Regions from separate parts of the Secundilactobacillus malefermentans genome, predicted to be linked through region 1. Evidence: predicted binding sites of a transcription regulator. Region 1 holds the regulator's gene; each other region holds the start of a gene.
What was found. The regulator HrcA, encoded in region 1, represses chaperone genes, less so after heat shock. The targets are predictions, from matches to a motif close to TTAGCACTCNNNNNNNNNGAGTGCTAA.

Region 1 (4,762 bases):
TTATCATCGTTACCCTTGTCAGCAGATCCGCTATCCTTAGTATCTTTTGCATCGGAGGCTTGTTCTTGTTGTTGAGCTTGTTGATATAACTTAACTGAAAGGTCTTGAACAATCTTGTTCAAATCATCCTTCTTGGTCTTCATATCTTCTAAGTTATTATCTTCTTGTGCCTTCTTCAAGTCGTCACGAGCAGCTTCTGCCTTTTTAATTTCATCGTCAGAAACCTTACCCTTAACTTCCTTCAATGTCTTATCAACAGTGAAGAGGAGTTGATCAACTTCATTCTTTAAGTCGACTTCGTCCTTACGTTTCTTATCGGCATCCGCGTTTTCTTGAGCTTCTTTCATCATCTTGTCGATTTCTTCATCCGACAAGCCAGAATCACTCTTGATGGTAATCTTTTGTTCCTTACCAGTTCCCTTATCCTTAGCAGATACGTTAACAATCCCATTTTTATCAATATCAAAGGTAACTTCGATTTGAGGAACGCCACGTGGTGCTGCTGGAATGTCGGCTAATTGAAAATTACCAAGTGTCTTGTTATCGGCTGCCATTGGACGTTCACCTTGTAACACATGAATATCAACAGCGGGTTGGTTATCTGCAGCTGTAGAGAACACTTGTGACTTGCTAGTTGGAATTGTCGTGTTTCGATCAATCAACTTAGTGAAGACACCACCCATGGTTTCAATACCAAGTGATAATGGCGTAACGTCAAGTAAAACAACGTCCTTAACATCACCAGTTAGGACACCACCTTGAACAGCAGCACCTAAAGCGACCGCTTCATCGGGGTTAATTGAATGGTTAGGTTCTTTACCAGTCCATTTCTTTACTGATTCTTGGACAGCTGGAATACGAGTTGAACCTCCATTTAAGATAACAACATCTAAGTCACTAGCTGAGATGCCAGCATCCTTCAATGCATTTTCAACTGGGATACGGGTCTTTTCAACTAAATCAGAAGTCAATTCGTTAAATTTAGCTTGGGTTAATGTTTCTTCCAAATGAATAGGTCCATTTTCACCAGCAGAAATGAAAGGCAAACTGATTTGGGTTTGTGCCATACCAGAAACATCCTTCTTGGCCTTTTCTGCAGCTTCCTTTAAACGTTGCATTGCCATCTTATCTTTTGATAAATCGATGCCATTTGCTTGTTTAAATTGGGCAACTAACCAATCCATTACCTTTTGGTCAAAGTCGTCTCCACCAAGATGAGTATCTCCATTAGTTGAGAGAACTTCAAACACACCGTCACCTAAATCAAGAACGGAAACATCAAAAGTACCGCCACCCAAGTCATAAACTAAGATTTTTTCATCGGTATCTTGCTTGTCCAAACCGTATGCAAGAGATGCAGCGGTAGGTTCGTTAATAATTCGTTTAACGTCTAATCCGGCAATCTTACCAGCATCTTTAGTTGCTTGACGTTGGGCATCGTCAAAATAAGCTGGAACTGTAATAACAGCTTGAGAAACCGTGTCACCAAGGTATTCTTCAGCGTAGCTCTTCAAATGTTGAAGAATAATTGCTGAAATTTGTTGTGGTGTGTATTTCTTGCCATCAACATCAACAGTGTAGTTTCCATCACCCATGTGGCTCTTGATTGAAACGATGGTATTAGGATTAGTGATAGCCTGTCGTTTAGCAACTTCACCAACTTGTGGTTCGCCGTCTTTAAATGCAACAACTGATGGCGTTGTACGAGCGCCTTCAGGATTTGTGATAATTTTTGGTTCGTTTCCTTCCAAAACAGCAACTGCTGAGTTAGTTGTTCCTAAATCAATTCCAATAATTTTATTACTTGCCATTGTTCATTTACCCTCTTCATAATTTTTTATTTATTGTGCCACAGCAACCATTGCTGGTCTCAATACTCGGTCCTTCAATTTATAGCCCTTTTGTAAAACCTGTGCAACGTGGTCTGCGGGAACTTCGTCCGTAGCCGGAACTGTCTGAACAGCTTGATGTAATTGAGGATCGAACTTAACGCCAGTTGCCTCAATCTCTTCAATCCCATTCTTAGTTAATGCCTCATTTAAGTGTTGAAGAACAAGTTCAATTCCCTTTTTAAGGGCCTGATTTTGGTCATCATCCACCTTACTATCCAAGGCACGCTCAATGTTATCAACAACTGGTAACAGATCATGAGCAAGCTGCTGTCCATCATATTTGAGTAAGGCAGCACGTTCTTTTGCATTACGCGCTTGGATATTTTTAATTTCTGCTTCAGCTCGAAGATATCGGTCCTCAAGACCAGAAACCTTATCTTCTAACTCTGTAATCTTTGATTCTTCTTTTTCTTCAACCGTATTTTGGTCATCTACAGTCGTTGCTTCTTTTTCACCAGAAGTATCCGTTATTTCATCTTTTGGTACTTCTTGGTCTTTTAACTCTTCTTCAGATTTTTTATCTTCTGCAGCCACACAATAACCTCCTCTTATTCGTCAAAATGACGATAATATTCAATTAATTTGCTTGCTAACTCGTTTCTAAATGCACCTATTAGACCAATCATTTTTGAATAAGGCATTCTAGTTGGCCCCAATAGTGCGATGATTCCTTTACCATGTGCATCAACATCATACGTTGCCGTGATTAAACTGTAGTTTTTAAGCAAGTCGCTATTGGAAATTTCATCGCCAATTTTAACTTGAATTTGGTTAGACGGCTCACCCAAAACTTCAGCAATATCATCTGTATGATCCATTAATGAATAGATTGATCTTAAAGTGTCGATGTCAGTCTGCTCAGAAAAATCGAGCACATTCATTCGACCACCAACATAAAAGCGTTCCTGAGAAGCACGAGTTAAAACATCCCCAAAGATTCTAAGAAATCCCTCTGGTTTTTGCATATAACGGGTTACCTCCGCTGGAATCTGAAGCTTTAACTTTTCAACCACATCTTCCAAAGGAAGCCCAACCAGTTGATCATTAATAATTCTAACGACCGCTTCAAGTTGCTCACTTGTTACATTATGAGTCACACTGAACGTCTGGTTCTCAACATCCCCATTGTCAGTCACTAGAATTGCCATGACCTGTCGATTCCCTAATGGTACTAATCGAAAACCGCTAAGTCGACTATTCTTTAACTCTGGTTTTAACGTAAACGTTGTGTAAGATGTAAGATCAGATAAAATTGTCGCCGATTGTGCCACAATTTCATCAATCTTCTGAAAGTCACCACCCAGCGACGTTTTAATCAAATCAACATCGTTATCTTTTACAACGTCTGGTCTAACCAAATGGTCGACATAATATCGATAGCCTCTCATCGAAGGAATTCTTCCAGACGATGAATGCGTTTTTCGAATTAAATCGACTGATTCTAAAACTGCCATTTCATTTCGAATTGTTGCTGAACTGATGTGTACTGGTAATTGTTCAACCAGTGCTTTCGATCCAACTGGAACACCGTTGTTGGTATAATCTCTAACAATCGCCCTCAAAATCATTTCTTGTCTATCCGTTAACATGATATCACCTCTTTTAGCACTCGATTAACATAAGTGCTAAGACACATATACAATGTAGCAAACGCGAAATAGAAAGTCAAGAATATACATGACTTTTTTGGCAATCTCTATTATTGAGTGCTAATTTTTAAAAAATTCCCGTGTTTTTTCTTCATCTGCATTAAGTTGAGTGACAAGTGCATCTGCACCAGAAAACTTAACTTCTCCTCTGAGCCTCGTGAACCATTCAATTGCCACGTTTTCACCGTATAGGTTACCTGTGAAATCTAGTAGGTAAATTTCGACGGTCACTGGACGGCCTTCTCCAAAGGTCACATTTCTACCAATTGACGCCATTCCATTAACCCATTTGTCCCCAACCTTAACCCTCGTTGTATAAATACCAATTCCAGGAAGCCACTGATCCTCGGGGTGATTGATATTGATTGTCGGAAATCCAATCGTTCTCCCCCTAGCAAATCCGTGAACGACAACGCCCTTTGTCTGGAACGTATAGCCTAGTAGAAGATTTACTTTGGCTAAGTCACCTTCATCTAAAGCATCCCTGATTCGGCTTGAACTGACCTTGTCCCCAGTTTGTTCTCTTTCACCAACCGTGATGACCTTAAATCGGTTCTGAGCATATTCAGCCAAGTGAGCCATGTCTGCATCGGAATCCTTTGCACCATAAGTATGATCAAATCCAGCAACGACAGTCGTCGGATGCAAGGCACAAATATACTGATCCACAAACTGTTGAGGTGAAAGTGCTGAGAAACTTCCAGTAAAGTTAACCAAATAGACTAAATTGACGCCAAATTCTTCTAGCAAAGCGAGCCGCCGTTCTTGAGGCGTAATATATTTTGTGTCCTCAGGCATTAGTCGTCTGTAAACAACCTCTGGATGATGGTCGTAGGTTAAAACCGCCAATTTGACGCCTAATTTATCTGCTTCTTTCTTAGCAGCTTTAATAACTTCCTGATGTCCTTTATGGACCCCATCAAAAAAGCCCATTGCCAAAACAACTGGACCTTCATCAATTAAATTTAAATTTAGCGGGTGATGAATGTTAATGACTTTCAAGTCAACTGCCTCCTACCAAGTAATATTGTTTATTGTGTACTAAACATTTTAAGTGGCTTATATTGTGTTTTATTTTCCATCAATTGATACAAACATTTTATTTCCCCATTAAAGCTCAAAGCAACAACTGGTTCCGTCGTGTCTATTTCTTCAGAATACAGCCAGACACCATGCTTAACAGCGTCCCAGAGCTCATCAGTTAGTGGCACTTCGGGATAT
Region 2 (4,762 bases), 750 kb from region 1:
CACTCTTTAAGAAGATAAATAAGAGGCTCAGTGCAACGGAGTACATCGTTTTAATGAGATATAGCGACGCAACTTGCTCAATATTATTAATAACCCGGCGCCCTTCATTTAGAACGGCAATCATTGCATCAAAGTTGGAGTGAATGAGAACAAAGTCAGAAATACTCTTTGCGGCTTCGCTTCCACTTGCCATCGCGATACCACAGTCGGCCTGACGCAAAGCCAAAATGTCATTCACACCGTCACCCGTCATGGCAACCTTGTGGCCTTGATCCTGCCAAGCGGCAATTAATTGTTGCTTTTGTTCAGGCTTAACTCGGCCAAAAACGGTGTAGGTTGCAACCAACGTGCCATAATCCGGTTGATCTCCCAACTGGCTCATATCAACGAACTTATCCGTGTTCTTAATTCCTGCATTTTGGGCAATTTTACTGACGGTAACTGGGTTATCACCGGAAACCACTTTGAGCGCAACGTCTTGGTTATTGAAGTATTCAAACGTGTTTTTGGCGTTTTCTCGTAATTCGTCCGTAATCAAAATGAGCGCTAACGGCATCACTTTGCCTAAATTTGTCGGGGTTAATTCCGATGTGCTGGCAAAACACAAAACTCGGAAACCTTCCTTGGAATAATTCATAATGCGCGTTGCTAATTCTTTTGGTAAATCAGTCTGAATAAATTCAGGTGCTCCCAAGACGTAATTCTGATTATTGACCGCGGCCCCACTCCATTTCCGGTCAGAAGAAAATGGAATAACGGTTTGAATTTGGCCCGTTTTTCCTGGTAGGACTCTTTTAAGTGCCTCAGCCGTCTCGTTATGGTCATCGATTCCATTAATAAAACTGCCCATGATTGTCTTAATTTCCGTATCTGAATGAGCGCTTCCCAAAGGAATGATGTGATCCACAATTAAATTACCACTCGTAATGGTTCCCGTTTTGTCTAAACAAAGCGTATCCACCCGTGCCAAATTTTCGATAGCGGGCAATTCTCGCACCAGCACGTTGCGGTTGGCCAGCTTTCTTGCAGAGACCGCTAACGCAACGGAGGTCAACAATACCAATCCTTCTGGAATCATCCCAATCATTGCGGCAGACGTCCCCAAAATTGCCTGGTTAAACGAGCTGCCATGCATTTGTTTTGATATAAATAAAATAACGCCTAGGGGAATAATCACAATGGTCAATATTTTAATGATTCGGTTGATGATGGTGAGTAACACGCTGTTATCATGCGGTTTTTCAGTTTGGACAGCCGCGGTAATTTGATGAACATAACTTTTCTCACCAATCGCCGTTACTTGAACGACCGCCTGCCCACTAACAATGAAGCTGCCAGATGTCATTTGATCGCCAGTTTGCTTACTGATGGCATTAGGTTCACCAGTAATGAGGGATTCGTCGAGTTCAATTCCCTTCGTTGTGCGAACGATTCCGTCAAGCGGTATTTGATCACCTCGCGCAACAATCAGCAAATCGCCTAAAACAAGTTCTTCTCGCCGCAACTCAACTATTTCTCCGTTTCGTCGCACCTTCACTTTGCCTTCGGACAGAATCGTCATCTTATCAATTTGGCGCTTGGATCTGATTTCCTGGAAGGTTCCAATCGCCGTGTTGACAATGGCGATTCCCAAAAACAACAGGTTCTTATAACTGCCGGTATATGCAATCAGAACCCCCAACACAATGTTAATCAAATTGAATAACGTCAAAAAGTTTCCGCTGACAATTTGTTGAATCGATTTTGTCAGGGGCTTGGTTGGCGCATTTTTTTGACCAGATTGAACCGCCCGCTGAACTTCATCTGCGGTTAATCCTTGATCTAAATTGGTTAAGGATAAGCTTTTTGCTTCGGTCATCTAGGTCACCTCGGTTTACTTTTACCATTATTGTACTCAATAATCACAAGTTTTCGCACCATTTCCGCCTAGTTTTACCAAAAATTTGGAACTTAGTTAATGCGCTTTCAATGTTATAATAGTGCTATTCAACTATTGGAGGAAGCATAATGTCAGAAATTGAAAAGACGCTCACCCTAAAAGATGGTAATAAGATGCCGCTCGTTGGCTTCGGAACTTACCTTCTTACTGACCAAGAAACAATGGATCAATCCATTAAAACGGCGTACGACGCTGGTTATCGCCTATTTGATACCGCTCAACTTTACCGAAATGAGGACCTTTTAGGCCAATCATTCATTAATCTGCAGATTCCCCGCGATGAAATTTTTATCACATCAAAGGTTGCAGAATATAGCCAAGGCTACGATTTAACCATTGCCAGTATTGACGATTCGCTCAAACGGCTACAGACTGACCACCTCGATTTACTGCTGGTTCACTGGCCAATCCAGACCCAATTTTTCGATACTTGGCGAGCACTGGAACAGTTGAAAAAAGATGGCAAAGTCAAGTCCATCGGAGTTTCCAACTACCAGCAAGTTCATTTGCAACTATTGGCCACCAAAGCTGAGGAAATGCCAGCGGTTAACCAAGTTGAACTGCATCCCTATTTGACAAACAAACCACTCGTCAAATTTGATGAACAAGAAAAAATTGCAACGCAGGCGTGGAGCCCGCTTGGCCGTGGTGCCGTTCTCGACAACCCAATGATTGCTAAAATTGCGGCCCACCACAGCAAGTCCGTTGCCCAAGTCATTCTTCGTTGGGAAATTCAACAAGGTGTCGCCGTCATTCCGAAGTCAAAGACCCCAGAACGAATTAAAGAAAACATCGACATCTTTGATTTTGAATTGACTGAAGACGAAATGACGATGATTGACCTCTTGAATAAGAACCAACGAACGGGAAATGAACCTGAACTAGTTTATGAATTAGGAAAGCAATATTAACAAAAAAGAGCTGGTCTGCATCTGCAGATCAGCTCTTTGTCACTTACTAGTTAATTTCAATATGGTGATCATCTTCCACTTGCCCATCTACCTTTGGCAAGGAAATCGTCAAAATTCCACCATCATACTTTGCGGAAACATTGTCTTTATCAACGCCAGGAAGATAGAAGGAACGCACAACGTTACTCGATGATCGTTCTTGACGAAGCAACTGCCCCTTCTTGTCCTTTTCATCCTTTTGCAAATTGTGAACCGCGCTAATTCTCAAGGTATTATCACGGTAATCCAAGTGAATGTCTTCCTTCTTGAAGCCAGGTAACTCGGATGCAACCTCATAAGTCTTGTCGGTTTCGCGAACATCTGTCTTCATTTGGGATTCCTTCATGAACCCATGATCAAAGTCACTGAAAATATCCATTGGATCAAACATTCCGAAATCTTTGTTCATTAAACTGTTAGCCATAAATAAAAACCCCTTTCAATTTCTTTTATCTCTTTACATTTTCTATATTAGTCAGTATTGATCAGATATGCAAGAATTTAGCACTCTAAATATAAGAGTGCTAAAAGTAATCCAAAAATACCTGCTATAATGGCAATAGTAAAGTTGAAAGGAGTCCGAACTAATGGTGCATCTCGTAAAATTACCCTTAATCCTAGATCAATTACTAACCTACCGTTACCGTGATGGCACGAGTTTTAAGTATGACGTTGCCGTTAGTCCGTTCTACCAAATTCAGTACGGCATTCATTTGGAATTACTAGATAAAGACGATGAAATTTATGACCGAATTATTGTTCCATTTAAAAAGGACAGTTTGATTTCAGAAACCTTTGAGGCAAATGGTCAAACATTTCAGATTCAGCTGATTGATTCAAAAGAAGATGCTGAGGATGGTTAATAAGCAAAAAATGAGGGTGAGACAAAAGGCGGTTTGCTTTTGAGCATACTACGCTTCGCTACGATGTCGATTGGACTATGTCGAAATACGACAGTCCAAGTCGCAGCCTAGATTAACGAATAATCCTGCACTTGGGATTGTTTGTTGATCGTAGCTAGGCGGAGAAAGCAGCCTTTTGGAACCCGACTAAGCAAGAATATTCGGAAATAGTAAAGGGACCGGGACAAAACATTTGTTTTGTCCCGGCCCTTTTTTTTACTCTTTTAACTTACTTTCAATTTTTATTTTAAAATACTTTCAAATCCAGTGTCTCACCCAATTGGTTCAACGCTGCGGTACGGGTTTTAATCTTATCCATGTCGAAGATGATATTTTCGATAGTGCCACCTGCAAAATCGAACTTCTCAAAGTACATGTAGTGGCTCTCGTCCTTGTTTAACAAGTACTCGTCAATCTTCTTTTCAAAACCAGCTGACCAAAGTGCATTATCCATCTTTGGAAAGTCTTTTTTCGTGATGTAGCCACGGTCGTCAATTATCTTGGCACCCTTTTCAACATCCGCATCATCATACTTAAAAGTGACTTCTTCTTTCTTTACAGCTTCTTTTGTTGCCATGTCTAAGATCTCCTTATTAATTTAACTCCATCTCAAACATAGCACTGATTTTTGCAAACGTTAAATTTTCCGGCTCTTCGTCAACTGTTGTTGGTGAATCCATATTTCGAGTTCTAATCACTTCGTGATTAGGGCTCTTTTTGTTTTGATTTTGAAAACGTATAGTACTCGAGTTCTAAACCTCCAGAAGCTGCGATAGCCAAAACTGGCTCGTTTGATCGCCTTGATTTTATTATTAGAACCTTCCAAAGGACCATTTGAATAGTGTGTGGTAAAGGTGTTACGAATCTCATCATGATGGCTTTCAAGTGTTTTAATCGTGTTCTTCATTTCTTCAGAATACGTTTTGTTATTCCAAAATGCCGCATTGTAGTTATGCCAATCTTGATGTTGG
Region 3 (4,762 bases), 470 kb from region 1:
TCCGGCCCCCGATATCCGTAATAAAGCCCTTAACGTATTTTCGATCTAATTGTGCTGTATCACTTGGTGTTAAATCATGTGAGACAACAATAACTGGTCGGTTAATTAAAGCTGGATTTGGAAGTTCGACACCAAGCAAATGAGATAGCACACGTTTACGAACATCGCGGACATCCCCGGCTCGTTCTTGCATGTAGGCATTATCAGTCATTGCTTCAAACATTGAAATATACTGGTCAGTTACATCAGTTAATGCTTGTTCTCCATTAACCTTTTGATCACTAATTTCTTTGTTAATTGCACCAATCATTTCTGGATCAGAAAGAATTGTAATATGTGCTTCAAAAACTTCAGCTTCTTCTTCGCCTAAAGTTTCTTTAGCTTTGCTCTTAATGATTTCAAGCTCAGCCTTTGAAGCATCCATTGCGTCTTGCATCTTCTGCACTTCACCATCAACATCAGTGATCGTTTGCTTACTAAATGATAGATCAGGATCTACCAATCGATAAGCTTTCGCAATTGCAATACCATCACTGGCAGCAATTCCTTTTAGTACCTTTTTCATTATTCAGATAAGCCTTCTTTTTTCATGGTTTCTGAAATAGCTTCGATGGCATCTTTCTCGTCGTCACCTTCAGCTGAAATAGTAATGTCGGTATTTTGACCAACACCTAATGACATAACACCCATAATAGACTTCAAATTAACTGATTTGTCGCCATATTGTAAGGTAACTTCTGAATTGAACTTACTTGCTGATTGAACCAAAAGTGTTGCTGGACGTGCGTGGATACCTGTTTCTGCAGTTACGTGAAAATCGCGTTTTTCCATAATTAATCGATCTCCTTAAATTTTATCTGATTTATTTAGACACCTATTTCAAGCCTAGCCACAATTGTGAAAACGCTAAGAAACCCTTGAATTTCCGTGCCTTTAACTTTAAGAATAGCAATTCTTGCCTAAAAATACAAGCATTTCATTAAACGCTTTCATTATGGCTAGTTCTACTTTTCTTCTCTATCGTAAATATATTGAACTTTACCGCCTAATTGAGCCTTGCCAACAATTTTTTTACGATCATCTGCCGCAAGATAGGCATCATGAAACGCCATAAATTCATCCGGCTCTACCTCAAAATCTTCAATCTGACCATTTCTAAGCTGTTCTAGCAGTGCAACATAATCCCTCGCCATCTTATCACCTCTCTTCCTCCTCGTATTATTAAAATTAATATCTTTTAGTTTTTTGTTCAATGTTTAGATGTTGCGTGATATTCTCTAGTTGTTCATTGGATTTAGGTCCAACTGGTATAGGCTTAATTCCTCCTGCAGTTTAATCTGCTTTAATAGCATGCCGCCCAGGCAATTCGAACAACCGCAAACCACAAGCTGTAGTGACTGAATTGATTTGTTTTCACTCGCGTGAAAACGCAGCTAAATTAGTTTCTGTCTAGTCTACTTATATTGCGAGGATGCCCGTAGAATTGTAATTAGGGAACATCATGCAGCACCTAAGCTTATTCAATCAAATAAAAGTGAAAGGAGGTCCTATCCCATGAACTTATTTATTGGTATTGACGTTGGTAAACTTAATCTAAGTTATTGTGCAATTAACTCAGATGACCAATGCCTATTTCAGGATGAGGCAAGTAATGATTTAAACGGTGCTTCTCAAATCAAACAAGCTATTCTTGCAGAAACCAAATTATCGGATTACCAAAAGGTAATCGTTGGTATGGAGGCAACTTCTGTCTATAATTTTCATCCAACTACGTTTCTGTCTGAAGACCAAGAGTTACAAAAAAATCAGCTCGAGGTTATTACCATTAATCCTTACACTTCTCATCATTTTAGTGAATTGTTTGATGATGGTAAAACCGACGAGGTAGATGCAAAACAGTTAGCCGAATTAATTCGTGTGAAACCATTGGGAACATCAGTTGTGCGTCAGGAAAAATATATGGCATTACAACGCTTAACCAGGGAACGGTATCATCTTATTCATCAACTAGTAGATGCTAAAAATCAATTTTTAAATAATCTCTACTATCGCTGCAATACCTTAGATCAAACACTACCCACATCTGTTTTTGGTTCGACGATGATGTCTTTAATTACTGATGAAGAACTAAGTCTAGATGAAGCTGCTGCAATGCCACTAGATCAGTTAGCTGTTAAATTACAACAGCTAGGTCATGGTAAATTTGGTAATCCAGAAGAAGTAGCTAAAGCCATTAAGAAGGCCGTTCGGTCTTCCTATCGACTATCTAAAGCAGTTACTGAATCAGTAGATTCAATTCTGGCGGTTTATGCTGAAATTATTCGTACACTTCAAGCACAAATTACAAAGCTCGATAAATCAATTCAACAACTTTCAGTGCAAATTACCGAAATCAAATGTCTCACTAGTATTCCTGGAATCGGTGCCGTATTTGCGGCGGGTATTGTATCCGAAATTGGTCAAATAACTCGTTTTCCAAATGAAAGTCACATTGCTAAATATGCTGGCTTAGCTTGGATGCCACATGAATCAGGAACTAGTATCCGGCAATCCACTCCTCGTACCCGTAAGGGTAACCAATATCTACGTTACTACTTAGTTGAAGCTGCCAACTCAGTAAGACGTTACGATCCAACATTCCAACGTTACTATCAAAAAAAATATAAAGAGGTTCCTAAGTATCGTCACAAACGAGCTGCCGTTTTAACAGCACGTAAGTTGGTTAGATTAGTAGACGTTCTAATTCGAAATAATCAACTTTACGTACCACCAGAAACTGGTATAGCTGAATAAATGACGATAACGGAAACGAGCGTAGCTCGGTGAAATTCTTACTTTCAGCGGGCTGGGGTAGATATGCTCTAAATTAACAAATTTTACGGGCTTTCAGGCTTATCACCTTCTTGACTTATTACCACAAGGCTATTTTACCCTATTTATAGTAGAAAACTCATCTGAAGATTAAATAGTTGCATTATGGGACAGATTGAAGTAAAACTAAACGTAATTAGCAGTGCTTGTGTTTGACTGCTAGTTCCAAAAAGTTCCGATTAACGGGCTAACTTATTGAGTTCTAAAAGTTGCACTCTAACTCGAAACGGGTATAATAAAAATAAAGGTCAAAGAAGGTCAAACTTTTTCAAGACCTTCAATCCTACTTTTGGTGTGAACCAGAAAGGAGCTTAAAAATGCTCTGTCAGAACTGTCACGAACGTGAAGCAACCATTCATCTATTTGTTAATGTGAATGGTCAAAGGCAACAGGTCGATTTATGTCAGAACTGTTATCAGCTTCTTAAAAACCAACAAGGAAATATTGAAAATGGAGGTAGTCAAATGGCACAAGATCCATTTGGATTCGGTAACTTAGACGATATCTTCCGCGCAATGCAAGGCGGATCTCAACCAAATTCCAACCAATCTAATTTTCAGCAACAGGTTCCGCCTACCCAAGCCAGTCGAGGAAACGGCGGTCAAAACGGTGGTACCCTACTTGGTCAATTTGGAACGAATTTAACTGAAATGGCTAAAAATGGAAAAATTGATCCTGTCATTGGTCGAGATAAGGAAATTAGTCGGGTCATTGAAATTTTAAATCGTAGAACCAAAAACAATCCCGTTCTCATCGGTGAAGCCGGTGTTGGTAAAACAGCGGTTGTTGAAGGCCTCGCGGAAAAAATCGTTGAAGGCGCCGTTCCACAAAAACTAATTAACAAACAAATTATTCGCTTAGATGTTGTTTCGCTTGTTCAAGGAACCGGAATTCGAGGTCAGTTTGAGCAGCGAATGCAACAGTTAATGAAGGAAGTCCAAGAAAATTCTGACGTCATTCTCTTCATTGATGAAATTCACGAAATTGTCGGAGCTGGAAATGCTGAGGGCGGCATGGATGCAGGTAACGTTTTGAAACCCGCCCTTGCCCGCGGCGAATTCCAACTAGTTGGTGCAACAACTTTAAATGAATACAGAGATATTGAAAAAGATCAAGCACTTGCTAGACGGCTGCAGCCAGTTACAGTTGATGAACCTTCCCCCGAAGAAGCTATCAAAATTTTAAAGGGTATTCAAAAGAAGTATGAAGATTATCACCATGTTCATTACACTGATGAATCAATTGAAGCAGCAGTCAAACTTTCCGACCGCTATATTCAAGATCGATTCTTACCTGATAAGGCAATTGACCTACTTGACGAGTCCGGTTCAAAAAAGAACCTAACGATTAATGTGGTTGATCCCAAGGATATTGAGCAAAAGGTTAAGGATGCCGAAGCTCAAAAGCAAAACGCCTTAAAGCAGGAAGATTATGAAAAAGCAGCTTATTATCGTGATCAAGTCACGAAACTTGAAAAAGCGAAGGATAGTCAATCAACTGAGTCTGCTGGTGGCGTTCCTAAGGTTACTGAAGAAGATATGCAGAAGATTGTTGAAGAGAAAACGGATATTCCAGTTGGCGAATTGCAATCTAAAGAACAACAACAGTTGAAAGATCTCAGCTCTGATTTGGAATCTCACGTCATTGGTCAAAATGAAGCGGTAGATAAAGTTGCTCGGGCCATTCGTAGAAACCGAATTGGGCTAAACGGGACTGGCCGTCCAATTGGTTCATTCCTGTTTGTCGGTCCTACCGGTGTTGGAAAAACCGAGCTTGCTAAACAGTTAGCAAATGAATTGTTTGGCTCGGAAGATTCAATGATTCGTTTTGACATGTCTGAATACATGGAACCCCATTCAATTTCTAAATTAATCGGGTCCCCACCTGGCTA

Region 2: FGL90_RS05085 (Hsp20/alpha crystallin family protein) is a predicted target of HrcA. The motif match lies at 3,391-3,417, and genes of this name have one in related genera.
Region 3: FGL90_RS01340 (ATP-dependent Clp protease ATP-binding subunit) is a predicted target of HrcA. The motif match lies at 3,008-3,034, and genes of this name have one in related genera.

The regions. Positions count from the first base shown of each region.
Region 1 is NZ_CP042371.1:1,814,716-1,819,477, reverse strand. Features, by position in the region: gene dnaK (molecular chaperone DnaK) at 1-1,811, opposite strand, end outside; gene grpE (nucleotide exchange factor GrpE) at 1,842-2,426, opposite strand; gene hrcA (heat-inducible transcriptional repressor HrcA) at 2,441-3,481, opposite strand; gene ribF (riboflavin biosynthesis protein RibF) at 3,602-4,543, opposite strand; gene truB (tRNA pseudouridine(55) synthase TruB) at 4,573-4,762, opposite strand, start outside.
Region 2 is NZ_CP042371.1:1,062,692-1,067,453, reverse strand. Features, by position in the region: gene FGL90_RS05095 (HAD-IC family P-type ATPase) at 1-1,858, opposite strand, end outside; gene FGL90_RS05090 (aldo/keto reductase) at 2,008-2,850, shown strand; gene FGL90_RS05085 (Hsp20/alpha crystallin family protein) at 2,897-3,313, opposite strand; gene FGL90_RS05080 (hypothetical protein) at 3,477-3,752, shown strand; gene FGL90_RS05075 (hypothetical protein) at 4,039-4,368, opposite strand; gene FGL90_RS05070 (ISL3 family transposase) at 4,486-4,762, opposite strand, start outside.
Region 3 is NZ_CP042371.1:254,520-259,281, forward strand. Features, by position in the region: gene ptsP (phosphoenolpyruvate--protein phosphotransferase) at 1-565, opposite strand, end outside; gene FGL90_RS01325 (phosphocarrier protein HPr) at 565-831, opposite strand; gene FGL90_RS01330 (hypothetical protein) at 1,005-1,193, opposite strand; gene FGL90_RS01335 (IS110 family RNA-guided transposase) at 1,555-2,793, shown strand; gene FGL90_RS01340 (ATP-dependent Clp protease ATP-binding subunit) at 3,189-4,762, shown strand, end outside.